3 regions of the Janthinobacterium sp. NKUCC06_STL genome follow, and region 1 is predicted to be linked to each of the others. Evidence: predicted binding sites of a transcription regulator. Region 1 holds the regulator's gene; each other region holds the start of a gene.

Region 1 (4,165 bases):
GCCATCTGCGCCGCCGATATGCCCAGCAGCAAAATGATCACCAGCAGGCACAGCACATACACGAGCGTGGCGCCACCGCAGCGCGCACGAGAGGCGCAACAAGGTAGGCAACGGCGGACGCCAGCACCAGCCATTGCGCCGCCCGCCTAGGCTGGCCCGTTGCGCAGCATGATGCTCGTCTGCACCAGTTGCCGCAGCCGCGAGCGCGTCGCGGCAGGCAAGGCCGCGCGCGCGATGCGCACGCCCGTGTCGCCGGCGCCGTGCGCCTCGGCATACGCCTTGCCGAACAGGTCGAACTGCGCCGGCCCCAGTTCCGCCATCTTGTCCGCCTGGCCCGCCTCGCCATGCAACAACAACGCCACGCGCACGCTGGCCACGCGCTTCCAGTGCGTGCGGCGGTGAAAATCGCGCTGGCGCGCGGCCGCATCCGCACCCACCAGCACCAGCGCCGCATCGTCGGCGTCAAGCGCGCTGGCATTGACATAGCGGTTCGCCACGCCATCGGGCGGCGTATCCGTGTCGAGGCCATACAGCACCTGGAAGCCGTCGACGCCACGGATGATGGCGTCCGCGCCCCAGCCGTTCGCGCCACGGTATTTGCAGCGCAGTTCGCCCTCGCCATCGGCGCCCTGTGCTACATAGAAAATGCTCCAGCCCCGCTGCGCCTGCGTTTGCGCGGCACCCACGCCAAAGCCCGCGCAATTGAGCACGGAGCCGTCGCCGCCCTCTTCCTTGCCGGCGCCGTAATAGCGCAGGGCCAGCACGTCGCTGCCATGCAGGGCGCCAGGCAAAGCGCCGCTGATGCCCTCGCTGTTCTTGCCCAGGCTGCGCGCGTCGAGCCCGGCGACATTCGCGCTGTCGAAATCGGCATGGGCGACGGGCGCGGCGCTGCTGTCCCAGTTCACGTACGCCGTCTGGCGCACGGCGCGGGCGATGGTGTCGAGCGCATAGCGGCCGTTGTCGTCGAGGCGCGCGCTGGCGGACTGGTCGCCATAACTGCCGCTGGCCGCCAGCAGCATGCTACTGGCGGCCAGCATCAGCAGCGCACCGAGCGACAGGGCCACCAGCAATTCGACCAGACTCATGCCGCGATGCTGATATAGGACCTCGTTCATGCACCGCCTCCGCCCAGCTGGAATGCCAGCCTGGGCAGCGACTCGCCTGCCGCATTCTCGGCGGGCGAGCCATCGGGCAGGCGGCCGCGCCAGCCCAGCTTGATGACGATGGGCGCGCCCTTGCCGCCGCTGCACGTCCATTGCAAGCCTTGAGCGGCGGCATCCCACGCGGAAGTGTCGCGGCAAATGCGCAGGCGCGCGCCGGGCAAAGCCGCATGCAGCCGCTGCTGCCATTCGGCGATGTCGAATTGCGCCAGCTCGGCCGCGCTGCAGGCGACAGCACCGAAGCAGTCGGGCGCGCCGCCGCCCGCGTCAGAGCCGTCCGCCGCCGCGTATGCCACGTTCAAGTAGGGGTTGCCCGTATCCGGGCCATGCATGAGCACGCTGTTTGCGCGCATGCGCTCGGCCATGCCGGCCGCCAGTTGCACGCCCGCCGACAACAGCGCCGACTCATGGCGCGCGCGCAGGGAGTTCAGTTGCAGGATGCTGGCACCGAGCAGGCCCAGCGCCAACAGCAGCAGCGACACCAGCACCTCGACGAGGCTGCTGCCACCCGCAGGAAACATAGTGCGACCGCCCTTGCCCATGCGCTACTCCCTTCCGCAGACAGAGTCGCAGGAACAGGCGGCCCAGCTACAAGATAGGCGTGCGCAAAAAGCCGGGTCTGCGCTAGCGCAAACAGCACGGCGATAAGGTGAGAAGAACAGCGTTGGTGTTGATCAGGCCGCTTGCCAGGCGAACCTGGGCGTGGTGAACAAGAAGGCGAGCAAGAAGGTGAGCAAGAAGCCGAACGTCAGGGCGAAGGTCAGGGCTTGCGCGCCTGCCCCACTTCGGCGATGGCGTCCTGGAACTCGGCCAGGTCTTCGAAGTTCTTGTAGACGGAGGCGAAGCGGATGTAGGCGATCTTGTCCAGGCGCTTGAGTTCCTGCATGACGAGTTCGCCGATATAGCCGGAATCGACTTCGCGCAAGCCGCTGGTCAGCAGCTTTTCCTGGATGGAGGCGATGGCCGTATCCACGGAGGCGGCCGCGACGGGACGCTTGCGCAAGGCCAGCATCAAACTGCCGCGCAACTTATCCGCAGCGAACTCCGTCCGGCTGCCATTCTTTTTGACGACGGCCGGCATGATAAGTTCAATGCGCTCGTAGGTGGTAAAACGCTTGTCGCATTTGCCGCAGCGGCGGCGGCGCCGAATGGCATCCCCTTCCTCCGATACGCGCGTATCGAGAACCTGGGTGTCGCCGTGCTGGCAAAATGGACATTTCATGGGCTAGCTACAACTTTATAGTAATAATTACGGGAAATCGCCGCCCTTGTACAAAGGGCGCCCGAATCACTCCGGGCGCCCTTGGGCACGAAGGAATGTGTCATACAGAATCTTACTCCGTATGACACATTCTGGACAAATAATTATGCAGCGTACACAGGGTGCGCGTCGGCCAGGACTTTCACGGCCGCTTTCACGCGCTCGATGGTGGCGGCGTCATGCGGATTGTCCAGCACGTCGGCGATCAGGTTGCCCACTTCTTCCGCTTGCGCTTCCTTGAAACCGCGCGTCGTCATCGCCGGGCTGCCCAGGCGGATGCCCGAGGTGACGAATGGTTTTTGCGGGTCGTTCGGGATGCCGTTCTTGTTGCAGGTGATGTGCGCGGAACCGAGGATGGCTTCGGCTTCTTTGCCCGTCAGGTTCTTGGCGCGCAGGTCGACCAGCATGACGTGCGATTCAGTGCCGCCGGAAACAATGCGCAGGCCGCGCTTGATCAGGGTTTTCGCCAGCACGTCGGCGTTCTTGATCACTTGCTTCTGGTATTCGACGAATTCAGGGCTCAGCGCTTCCTTGAAGGCGACAGCTTTGCCGGCGATCACGTGCATCAGCGGGCCGCCCTGGATGCCAGGGAAGATGGCCGAGTTGATGGCTTTTTCGTGTTCGGCCTTCATCAGGATGATGCCGCCGCGCGGGCCGCGCAACGATTTGTGCGTGGTCGAAGTAACGAAGTCGGCGAACGGCACCGGGTTCGGGTACAGGCCGGCGGCGATCAGGCCGGCGTAGTGGGCCATGTCGACCATGAAGTAGGCGCCAACTTCCTTGGCGATCTTGCCGAAGCGTTCGAAGTCGATCTTTTTCGAGAACGCGGATGCGCCGGCGATGATCAGTTTTGGCTTGCGTTCGCGGGCCAGGCGTTCCATCGCCTCGTAGTCGATGTCTTCTTCCGCCGTCAAGCCGTAGGAGACGACGTCAAACCATTTGCCGGACATGTTCAGCGGCATGCCGTGGGTCAGGTGACCGCCTTCGGCCAGCGACATACCCATGATCAGGTCGCCTGGTTTCAACATGGCGAAGAACACGCCCTGGTTCGCCTGCGAACCAGAGTTCGGCTGCACGTTCGCGCATTCGGCGCCGAACAATTGCTTGACACGGTCGATGGCCAGTTGCTCGGCCACATCGACGTATTCGCAGCCGCCGTAGTAGCGCTTGCCTGGATAGCCTTCGGCATATTTATTCGTCAGCTGCGAGCCTTGCGCTTCCATTACGGCTGGCGACGTGTAGTTCTCCGACGCGATCAGTTCGATGTGGTCGTGCTGGCGCGTATTCTCTTTTTGAATGACGGCGAACAATTCAGGATCGACGTTGGCGAGGTTGTGATCTTTTGCAAACATGTAAAAACTCCAAGTATGAGGGTGCTTGTACTGGCAGGTTGGATCGAATGAGGGGAGCCGGCGTTAAGTGAATAACAACATTGGACAGGCAGCCTCTTCGTGCTTTTCCATAGTGGCTACCCAGGCGAACGGCTGATGAAAAATCTCACGTTTCCCGGTGGATGCCCACCTTTCGCCGGTTTGCCGATCACCATTCATGGAGATCGCCCGACTTTTCGCCAGTCACGTGAGACGTAATGGAAGCCAAATTGTAAGTTAAGTGCCCAAATTGAGCAAGGAATGCAACCGTGCGGCTATAATCGCCGCGCGCCACCCCAGCCGGAGTGCGGCCACAAGCTGCCCCGGGGCATGGCTGCGGCTTTTAAGCTGGACTTAAACCTGGCCATGGCATG
Region 2 (4,165 bases), on a different contig from region 1:
TTGTGGGACTTTCAACAATTATGTGGCTGCAGGATCAACCGCCATGATTACGGAATGTAAATCGCGGAAACATGGCGCCGATTTGCGCCACAGTAGTCGCCGCCGGATAGCCGTGCAGGGGGCGGCCGGCCAGCGCCGCATCCGCGCAGCCTTCGGCGCGGAACTGTTGCAGCACGTAGTTCTCGACGCCTTTGGCGGCCAGGGTGGCGGCCAGGGCCAGCAACTGTTCGTCCGGCAGCAGGTCCGGGTGGGTGGTGGTGCGGCATTCGTAGGCCACGCCGCTGGCGAGGATGGCGTCCAGGCAGGCGCGCGCCGGGTCGCCGCTGCCGGCCACGCGGGTCACATGACGATAGTCGGCAAACGGCGCCTTGATGTCGAAGCCGACCCAGTCGACCAGGGGCAGCACTTCCTGCAGGCGCTGCGGATAGATGCAGGCCGTGTGCAGGCCGATGCCGAACCCCAGCGCCCTGACGTCCTGCATGGCGCGCGCCAGCGCCGGGTCCATGCACGCTTCGCCGCCGCTGAAGACGACGGCGTCGACCAGGCCCACGCGGCGGCGCAGCCAGGTCAGGACGTCCTGCCAGGGCATGGCGCCTTCCGGCGTGCGCGCCTGCAAATGCGGATTGTGGCAATAGCCGCAACGCCAGGGGCAGCCTTGCACGAACACCACGGCCGCCAGCTTGCCGGGATAGTCGGTGGCGGAAAAGGGCGTCAGGCCGCCCACTTTCAACTCAGCCATGGCAGGCGCGCTGGCCCACCTTGGCGCTCGCTTCCGTAAAATACTGGCGCTCGTGGAATTCGCCCTGCTTGCCGATGTTGAACGAGGCGACGGGGCGGTGGTAGCCCATCACGCGCGTCCAGATTTCGCAGCGCTGGCGTTCGGTGTCGAGCAGGGTGATGGCGGGAGTGAAGTCGGGACGTGCGTTCATGGCGTTTCCTTGAGTGGGTGAGCGAGATCGGACTGCTTGCGGGCGATCAGTTCCGCGTCGCAGGTGGGACAGAATTCATGTTTGCCGGCCAGGTAGCCGTGGCGCGGGCAGATGGAAAACGTGGGCGTGACGGTGATGTAGGGCAGCGAAAAGCGGCTCAGCGCGCGTTTTACCAGCTCGCGGCAGGCGTTGGCGTCCGACAGCGCTTCCGTCATGTACAGGTGCAGCACCGTGCCGCCCGTGTACTTGCGTTGCAGCGCGTCCTGCAATTCCAGCGCCTCGAACGGATCGTCCGTGTGGCCGACGGGCAGCTGCGACGAATTCGTGTAATACGGGTTGTCGCTTGTTCCCGCCTGCAGGATGGCGGGATAGCGCTTGCGGTCTTCGCGGGCGAAGCGGTACGTCGTGCCTTCGGCCGGCGTCGCTTCCAGGTTGTACATATGGCCCGTCTCTTCCTGGAATTGCACCATGCGGGCGCGCACGTGGTCGAGCAGGCGTATCGCCAGCGCATGGCCCTCGGCGGACGTGATGTCGTAAGCGTCGCCGCTGAAATTGCGGATCATCTCGTTGATGCCGTTTACGCCCAGGGTGGAAAAGTGATTGCGCAGGGTGCCCAGGTAGCGTTTCGTGTACGGGAACAGGCCTTGCTGCATCAGTTCCTCGATGGTGCGGCGTTTGATTTCCAGGCTGCTCTTGCCCAGTTCCAGCAGGCGGTCCAGGTCGGCCAGCAACGCAGGCTCGTCGCCGCGCCACAGGTGGCCCAGGCGCGCGCAGTTGATCGTCACCACGCCCAGGGAACCGGTCTGCTCGGCGGAACCGAACAGGCCATTGCCCCTTTTGAGCAGTTCGCGCAAGTCCAGCTGCAAGCGGCAGCACATGGAACGTATCATGTTCGGCTTGAGTTCCGAATTGATGAAGTTCTGGAAGTAGGGCAGGCCGTAGCGGGCCGTCATCTCGAACAGGCGTTCCGCGTTCTCGCTATGCCAGTCGAAATCCTCGGTAATGTTATAGGTGGGGATGGGGAAGGTGAAGACCCGGCCCTTGGCGTCGCCCGCCATCATGATCTCGATGTAGGCGCGGTTGATCATGTCCATCTCGGCCTGCAGCTCGCCATAGCTGAAGTCCATCTCCTGGCCGGCGATGACGGGAATCTGTTCGCGCAGGTCGTCCGGGCAGACCCAGTCGAACGTGAGGTTGGTGAATGGCGTTTGCGTGCCCCAGCGTGATGGCACGTTGAGGTTGAAGATCAGCTCCTGCATGTACTGGCGCACGTCTTCGTAGCGCAGGCTGTCCTTGCGGATGTAGGGCGCCATGTAGGTGTCGAAGGAGCTGAACGCCTGCGCGCCGGCCCACTCGTTTTGCAGGGTACCGAGGAAGTTGACGATCTGGCCGATGGCGCTCGACATGTGCTTCGGCGGGCCCGATTCGATCTTGCCCGGCACGCCATTCAAGCCTTCGTGCAGCAAGGTGCGCAGCGACCAGCCGGCGCAATAGCCGGCCAGCATGTCGAGGTCGTGGATGTGCAGCGCCGCTTCGCGGTGCGCCGCGCCCACTTCCGGCGGATACACCTGGTCCAGCCAGTAGTTGGCGATGACCTTGCCCGACACGTTGAGTATCAGGCCGCCCAGCGAGTAGCCCTGGTTGGCGTTGGCGTTGACACGCCAGTCGCGCCGGTCCAGGTATTCATTGATGGACGCGGCGACATCGACCTGGCCGCGTGTGGGGGAAACTGCATTTGTCGTCATGAAACCTCCAATAAACACAACATGCGGTGTTTTTATGGAGATTAATCACTAAATATAGTGGCGTCAAAGGGTGCGTGCAGTTGCGTGACGAATCCTTGATGCAGGTGAAAAAACCACCTCAGCCGGTTTTGTTCCAGCGCGTTTCGCGCAGGATCAGCCAGCTCGCGCAAAAGAATGCGACGCCGCAGGCGGCGATGCTGGCGACGGAGGCGGGCAGCACATGCGCCCAGATTTCCAGCGGCGAGTAGGTACTCCAGCTGGCCACGCGTGCGTCGAACGTCACGTAGTTCGCCAGCAGCCAGTAGACGGCCAGCAAGCCCGTGCAGATGGCGGCCTGACGCAGCAGCGGCAGTTGGCGGCGCGCGAACACGGCCAGCAGGAACAGCAGCAGCACGCCCGGATAGGCGCCCAGCACTTCCGGCGACAGGACGGAGATGGTGTTTGCGTCATAGCCATCGGCCGGGCCGGCCCACTGCACTTGCAGCGCGGTGAGGAACAGGGTGAGCAGGAAAATCAGCAGCGGTTTGCGGGTCATGGCGGTCAATCGACGAGGGTGAAAAGTGGGGCATTTTACAGCCAGGTCAAGCAAGTTGAACGCGCGCCAGCCATGCATGCATTCCTTCACCTGCGTCAAGGACTGGGCGGCATGGGCGGGGCTATAGTCTGCACCCTGAGCCGATACAGGACTGTGAATATCATGATGCTTGATTCAACCACCGCCACCCGCGTGGCCGGACCGCTGGAACTGGTCTGCCCCGCCGGCAGCCTGCCTGCCTTGAAAGCGGCCGTCGACAATGGCGCCGACACCGTCTACCTGGGCTTTCGCGACGCCACCAATGCGCGCAATTTCGCCGGCCTCAATTTCGACGAGAAGGCCATCGCCGAGGGCGTGCGCTATGCCCATCAATATGGACGCAAGGTGCTGCTGGCGCTGAATACCTATCCGCAGCCGCACAACTGGGCCGTGTGGCGCAGTGCCATCGACCGCGCCGCGCAAGCCGGCATCGACGCCATGATCGTGGCCGATCCGGGCCTGATGGCGTATGCGGCCCAGCACCACCCGCAGCTGCGTTTGCACCTGTCCGTGCAAGGCTCGGCCACCAACTACGAAGCCATCAATTTTTACCATGAGCACTTTGGCATCGCCCGCGCCGTGCTGCCGCGCGTGCTGTCGATGGCGCAGGTCGAGCAATTGATCGCCAAGACGGAAGTCGAGATCGAGGTCTTCGGTTTCGGCAGCCTGTGCGTGATGGTCGAAGGGCGCTGCGCGCTGTCGTCGTATGCGACGGGCGAGGCGCCGAACACGCACGGCGTGTGTTCGCCGGCGAAATCCGTGCGCTGGCTGGAAACGCCGAACGGCCTTGAATCGCGTCTGAACGGCGTGCTGATCGACCGCTATGCACCGGGCGAAAACGCCAGCTATCCGACCCTGTGCAAGGGACGTTTCGAAGTCAATGACGAAGAGTATTACGCCATCGAGGAGCCGGCCAG
Region 3 (4,165 bases), on a different contig from region 1:
GGCAGTATGCCGCTGAGGGTACCACCGGCCTTGCCGGAACGGCAACTGTGCCTGCCCGGCATGGCGGCGCATGGCGTGGCCCCGGTCCTGCCGCTGGACGTGTATTTGCGCCAGGCCGAGCGCGACATGATCATGCTGGCGCTGGTGCAGGCGCGCTACCACCGGGCGCGGGCGGCGCGCCAGCTGGGTCTGAGCGTGCGCCAGTTGCGTTACCGCATGCAGAAATTGACGATACAGGAAAGCCTACTTGATGCGCGCATGGACGATAGATGAAGACGGCTGGTGCGACGGCGCGCTGCGCTACGACTCGCCATACCACGACGCGCGCCCGGACGGTGCGCAAGTCGACTTGCTGGTGATCCATAACATCAGCTTGCCGGGCGGCCACTTCGGCGGGCCGCATGTGTCGGACTTGTTTACGGGCCGGGTAGATTATAATGCCGATCCTTCTTTCGCCGACCTGCGTGGCTTGCAGGTGTCGGCGCACTTTTTTGTGCGGCGCGATGGTGCGCTGCTGCAATATGTTTCTGCTGATCAACGTGCCTGGCATGCGGGCGCGTCCACCTTCGAAGGACGTCCGCAGTGCAATGGCTATTCCATCGGTATCGAAATGGAAGGCGCGGACGATGTACCCTTCCAGCGGCGGCAATACCCTGTGCTGGCGGCGCTGACAGCGGCGCTGGTGGCGCGCTACGGGCTGTCCCAGGTGCGCGGCCACGAGCATATCGCGCCGGGAAGGAAGACGGATCCGGGGCCTTTTTTCGACTGGTCTTTTTACCAAGAGTGCTGGCTGGAAACCTTGCGCGGGCAGCCTGCGTTAGCGCTTACTTCGCGGGGATTGGGCTTTCCATCCATACCCTGAAAAGTCAACCGAAATCGTATATGAAAATACAAAAAATTACGCCGACGGATGCCGGAAAACTATTGCATCGCCCTTCGATGGGCACTACAATTAGTGCAGAAGTTGGACGTAAAGACTATATGTAGTGCCATCACAGACGTTTTCAGAATTATTGTCAAAGCTACCCGGATTGCTGATAAAGCACTGGAACTGGCGGTTTACCACCCTTGATCGTGTTTCGCGCCAGCCGGGCAGTGCGGTGTGGCGAGATGGATTCTGACACTGTTTTATGCATTATTAATTTACTATTTAGCAACAAATATCTGAAGAAACCCTGACCATCGGGCGTTCTATTCAACAACACACGCGGCAGCAAAACTGCAGGCTGACTTTAGCTGACAACGGGAGCTTCAATGCAATCACCACAAGATATTTCCATCCATCCAACGCCAGTATCGCCAGCGCCAGGCGCGGCCAACAGCGTGGCGAGCACGGGCGCGGCATTGGGCGACTATCGCATCATCCGCCGCAACGGCGCGGTGGTGGCATTTGAGCCTTCGAAGATCGCCATCGCCATGACCAAGGCGTTTTTGGCCGTTAACGGCGGCCAGGGTGCAGCCTCGGCACGCATCCGCGAACTGGTGGAACAGCTGACCGACGGCGTCGTCGCCGCGCTGGTGCGCCGCCATCCGGGTGGCGGCACCTTCCATATCGAAGACGTGCAAGACCAGGTGGAACTGTCGCTGATGCGTTCGGGCGAGCACGACGTGGCGCGTGCCTACGTGCTGTACCGCGCCAAGCACATGGAAGAGCGCCGCCTGCAGAAGGAAGCGCTGGGCGCTTCCGCGCAAGTGACCGCGCCCCAGCTGAACGTCACCGACAACGGCGTGCGCCGCCTGCTGGACATGCAGGAAGTGCGCGACCTGATCAACGCCGCCTGCGCCGGCCTGGAAAAGCACGTCGATGCCGACGCCATCCTCGCTGAAACCGTGAAAAACCTGTACGACGGCGTACCCGTCGAAGAACTGCACAAGTCGGCCATCCTGGCGGCGCGCGCGCTGATGGAAAAAGACCCGGCCTACAGCCAGGTCACGGCCCGCATCCTGCTGCACACGGTGCGCAAGGAAGTGTTCGGCAAGGAAGTGCCGCAAGCGGCCGCTGCAGCCGAATACCTGACGTATTTCCCGCAATACATCGCCAAGGGTATCGCCGCCGAGCTGCTGAACCCGGTACTTGCCAGTTTCGACCTGGAGCGCCTGGCCAAAGCCATCGTGGCCGACCGCGACTTGCAGTTCGGCTACATCGGCCTGCAAACCCTGTACGACCGCTACTTCCTGCACATCCAGGACGTGCGCATCGAAATGCCGCAGGCGTTCTACATGCGCGTGGCCATGGGCCTGGCGCTGAACGAAGCGGACCGCGAAGCGCGCGCCATCGAGTTCTACAGCCTGCTGTCCTCGTTCGACTTCATGAGCTCGACCCCGACCCTGTTCAACTCGGGCACCCTGCGCTCGCAGCTGTCGTCGTGCTACCTGAGCACCGTTTCGGATGACCTGGAAGGCATCTACGACGCCATCAAGGACAACGCATTGCTGGCCAAGTTCGCCGGCGGCCTGGGCAACGACTGGACGCCAGTGCGCGCCCTGGGCGCCCACATCAAGGGCACCAACGGCAAGTCGCAAGGCGTGGTGCCGTTCCTGAAAGTGGTCAATGACACGGCCGTGGCAGTCAACCAGGGCGGCAAGCGCAAGGGCGCCGTCTGCGCCTACCTGGAAACCTGGCACATGGACATCGAGGAATTCCTCGACCTGCGCAAGAACACGGGCGACGACCGCCGCCGCACGCACGACATGAACACGGCGAACTGGATTCCCGACATGTTCATGAAGCGCGTCATGGAAAAAGGCGACTGGACCCTGTTCTCGCCATCGGACACGCCAGACCTGCACGACAAGGTCGGCAAGGCCTTTGAGCAGGCTTACCTGGGCTACGAAGCCAAGGCCGCCGCCGGCGAAATCCGCGTCTTCAAGAAGATCGCCGCGCTGGACCTGTGGCGCAAGATGCTGTCGATGCTGTTTGAAACGGGCCACCCATGGATCACGTTCAAGGATCCTTGCAACATTCGCAGCCCGCAGTCGCACGTCGGCGTCGTCCACAGCTCGAACCTGTGCACGGAAATCACGCTGAACACGGGACCTGACGAAATTGCCGTCTGCAACCTCGGTTCCGTCAACATGCCGGCGCACATGAAGGAAGGCAAGCTCGATCACGTCAAGCTGGCCAAGACCGTGCGCACCGCCATGCGCATGCTCGACAACGTCATCGACATCAATTACTACGCCGTCGAGAAGGCGCGCAATTCGAACATGCGCCACCGTCCGGTCGGCATGGGCGTGATGGGCTTCCAGGACTGCCTGCACATGATGCGCATCCCGTTCGCCTCGGACGCCGCCGTGTCGTTCGCCGACACCTCGATGGAAGCCGTCTGCTACTACGCCTACCTGGCGTCGACGGAACTGGCCGAAGAGCGTGGCCGCTATGAATCGTATGCCGGTTCGCTGTGGGACCGCGGCATCCTGCCGCAGGACTCGGTCAAACTGCTGGCCGAAGAGCGCGGCGGCTACCTGGAAGTCGATTCCTCGTCGGCCATGGACTGGACGCCGGTGCGCGAACGCATCGCCAAGTTCGGCATGCGCAACTCGAACTGCGTGGCGATCGCCCCGACGGCGACGATTTCGAACATCATCGGCGTATCGGCCTGTATCGAGCCGACGTTCCAGAACCTGTACGTGAAATCGAACCTGTCGGGCGAATTCACCGAGATCAACGGCTATCTGGTGCGCGACCTGAAGGCGCGCGACCTGTGGGATGAAGTCATGATCTCCGACCTGAAGTACTTCGACGGCTCGCTGGTGAAGATCGACCGCATCCCGCAAGACCTGCGCGACATCTACGCCACCGCCTTCGAAGTGTCGCCAAGCTGGCTGGTGGAAGCGGCTTCGCGTCGCCAGAAGTGGATCGACCAGGCCCAGTCGCTGAACATCTACATGGCTGGCGCCTCGGGCAAGAAACTCGACGAGACCTACAAGCTGGCATGGCTGCGTGGCCTGAAAACCACCTACTACCTGCGTACCATCGCCGCTACCCACATGGAGAAATCGACCTCCAAGACGGGCGCCCTGAACGCCGTGGCAGTCGACGGCGGCATGTCGGCCAGCGCCCAAAGTGCACAAACCAGCGCCCAGGCAGCCGTCGTGGCGGCAGCAGCAGTGGCCGTGGCGCCAGTGACGGCAGCGGCAGCGGACGACGCCGATGGCGAAGCCT

The links. Region 1 encodes NrdR, which represses ribonucleotide reductase genes. Its sites were predicted from a motif close to CACNANATNTNGTG; they were not measured.
Region 2: KO539_RS21415 (ribonucleoside triphosphate reductase) is a predicted target of NrdR. The motif match lies at 2,721-2,734, and genes of this name have one in related genera.
Region 3: KO539_RS06925 (ribonucleoside-diphosphate reductase subunit alpha) is a predicted target of NrdR. The motif match lies at 976-989, and genes of this name have one in related genera.

What each region holds. Positions count from the first base shown of each region.
Region 1 covers NZ_JAHKQY010000005.1:80,114-84,278, reverse strand. Annotated here, with positions in the region: gene KO539_RS17605 (PilX N-terminal domain-containing pilus assembly protein) at 1-62, opposite strand, end outside; gene KO539_RS17600 (PilW family protein) at 147-1,115, opposite strand; gene pilV (type IV pilus modification protein PilV) at 1,112-1,681, opposite strand; gene nrdR (transcriptional regulator NrdR) at 1,921-2,382, opposite strand; gene glyA (serine hydroxymethyltransferase) at 2,526-3,773, opposite strand; ZMP/ZTP riboswitch at 3,885-4,009, opposite strand.
Region 2 covers NZ_JAHKQY010000007.1:228,762-232,926, reverse strand. Annotated here, with positions in the region: gene KO539_RS21425 (anaerobic ribonucleoside-triphosphate reductase activating protein) at 35-739, opposite strand; gene nrdD (anaerobic ribonucleoside-triphosphate reductase) at 732-929, opposite strand; gene KO539_RS21415 (ribonucleoside triphosphate reductase) at 926-2,674, opposite strand; gene KO539_RS21410 (hypothetical protein) at 2,793-3,209, opposite strand; gene KO539_RS21405 (peptidase U32 family protein) at 3,375-4,165, shown strand, end outside.
Region 3 covers NZ_JAHKQY010000001.1:1,519,767-1,523,931, reverse strand. Annotated here, with positions in the region: gene KO539_RS06935 (sigma 54-interacting transcriptional regulator) at 1-273, shown strand, start outside; gene ampD (1,6-anhydro-N-acetylmuramyl-L-alanine amidase AmpD) at 251-862, shown strand; gene KO539_RS06925 (ribonucleoside-diphosphate reductase subunit alpha) at 1,255-4,165, shown strand, end outside.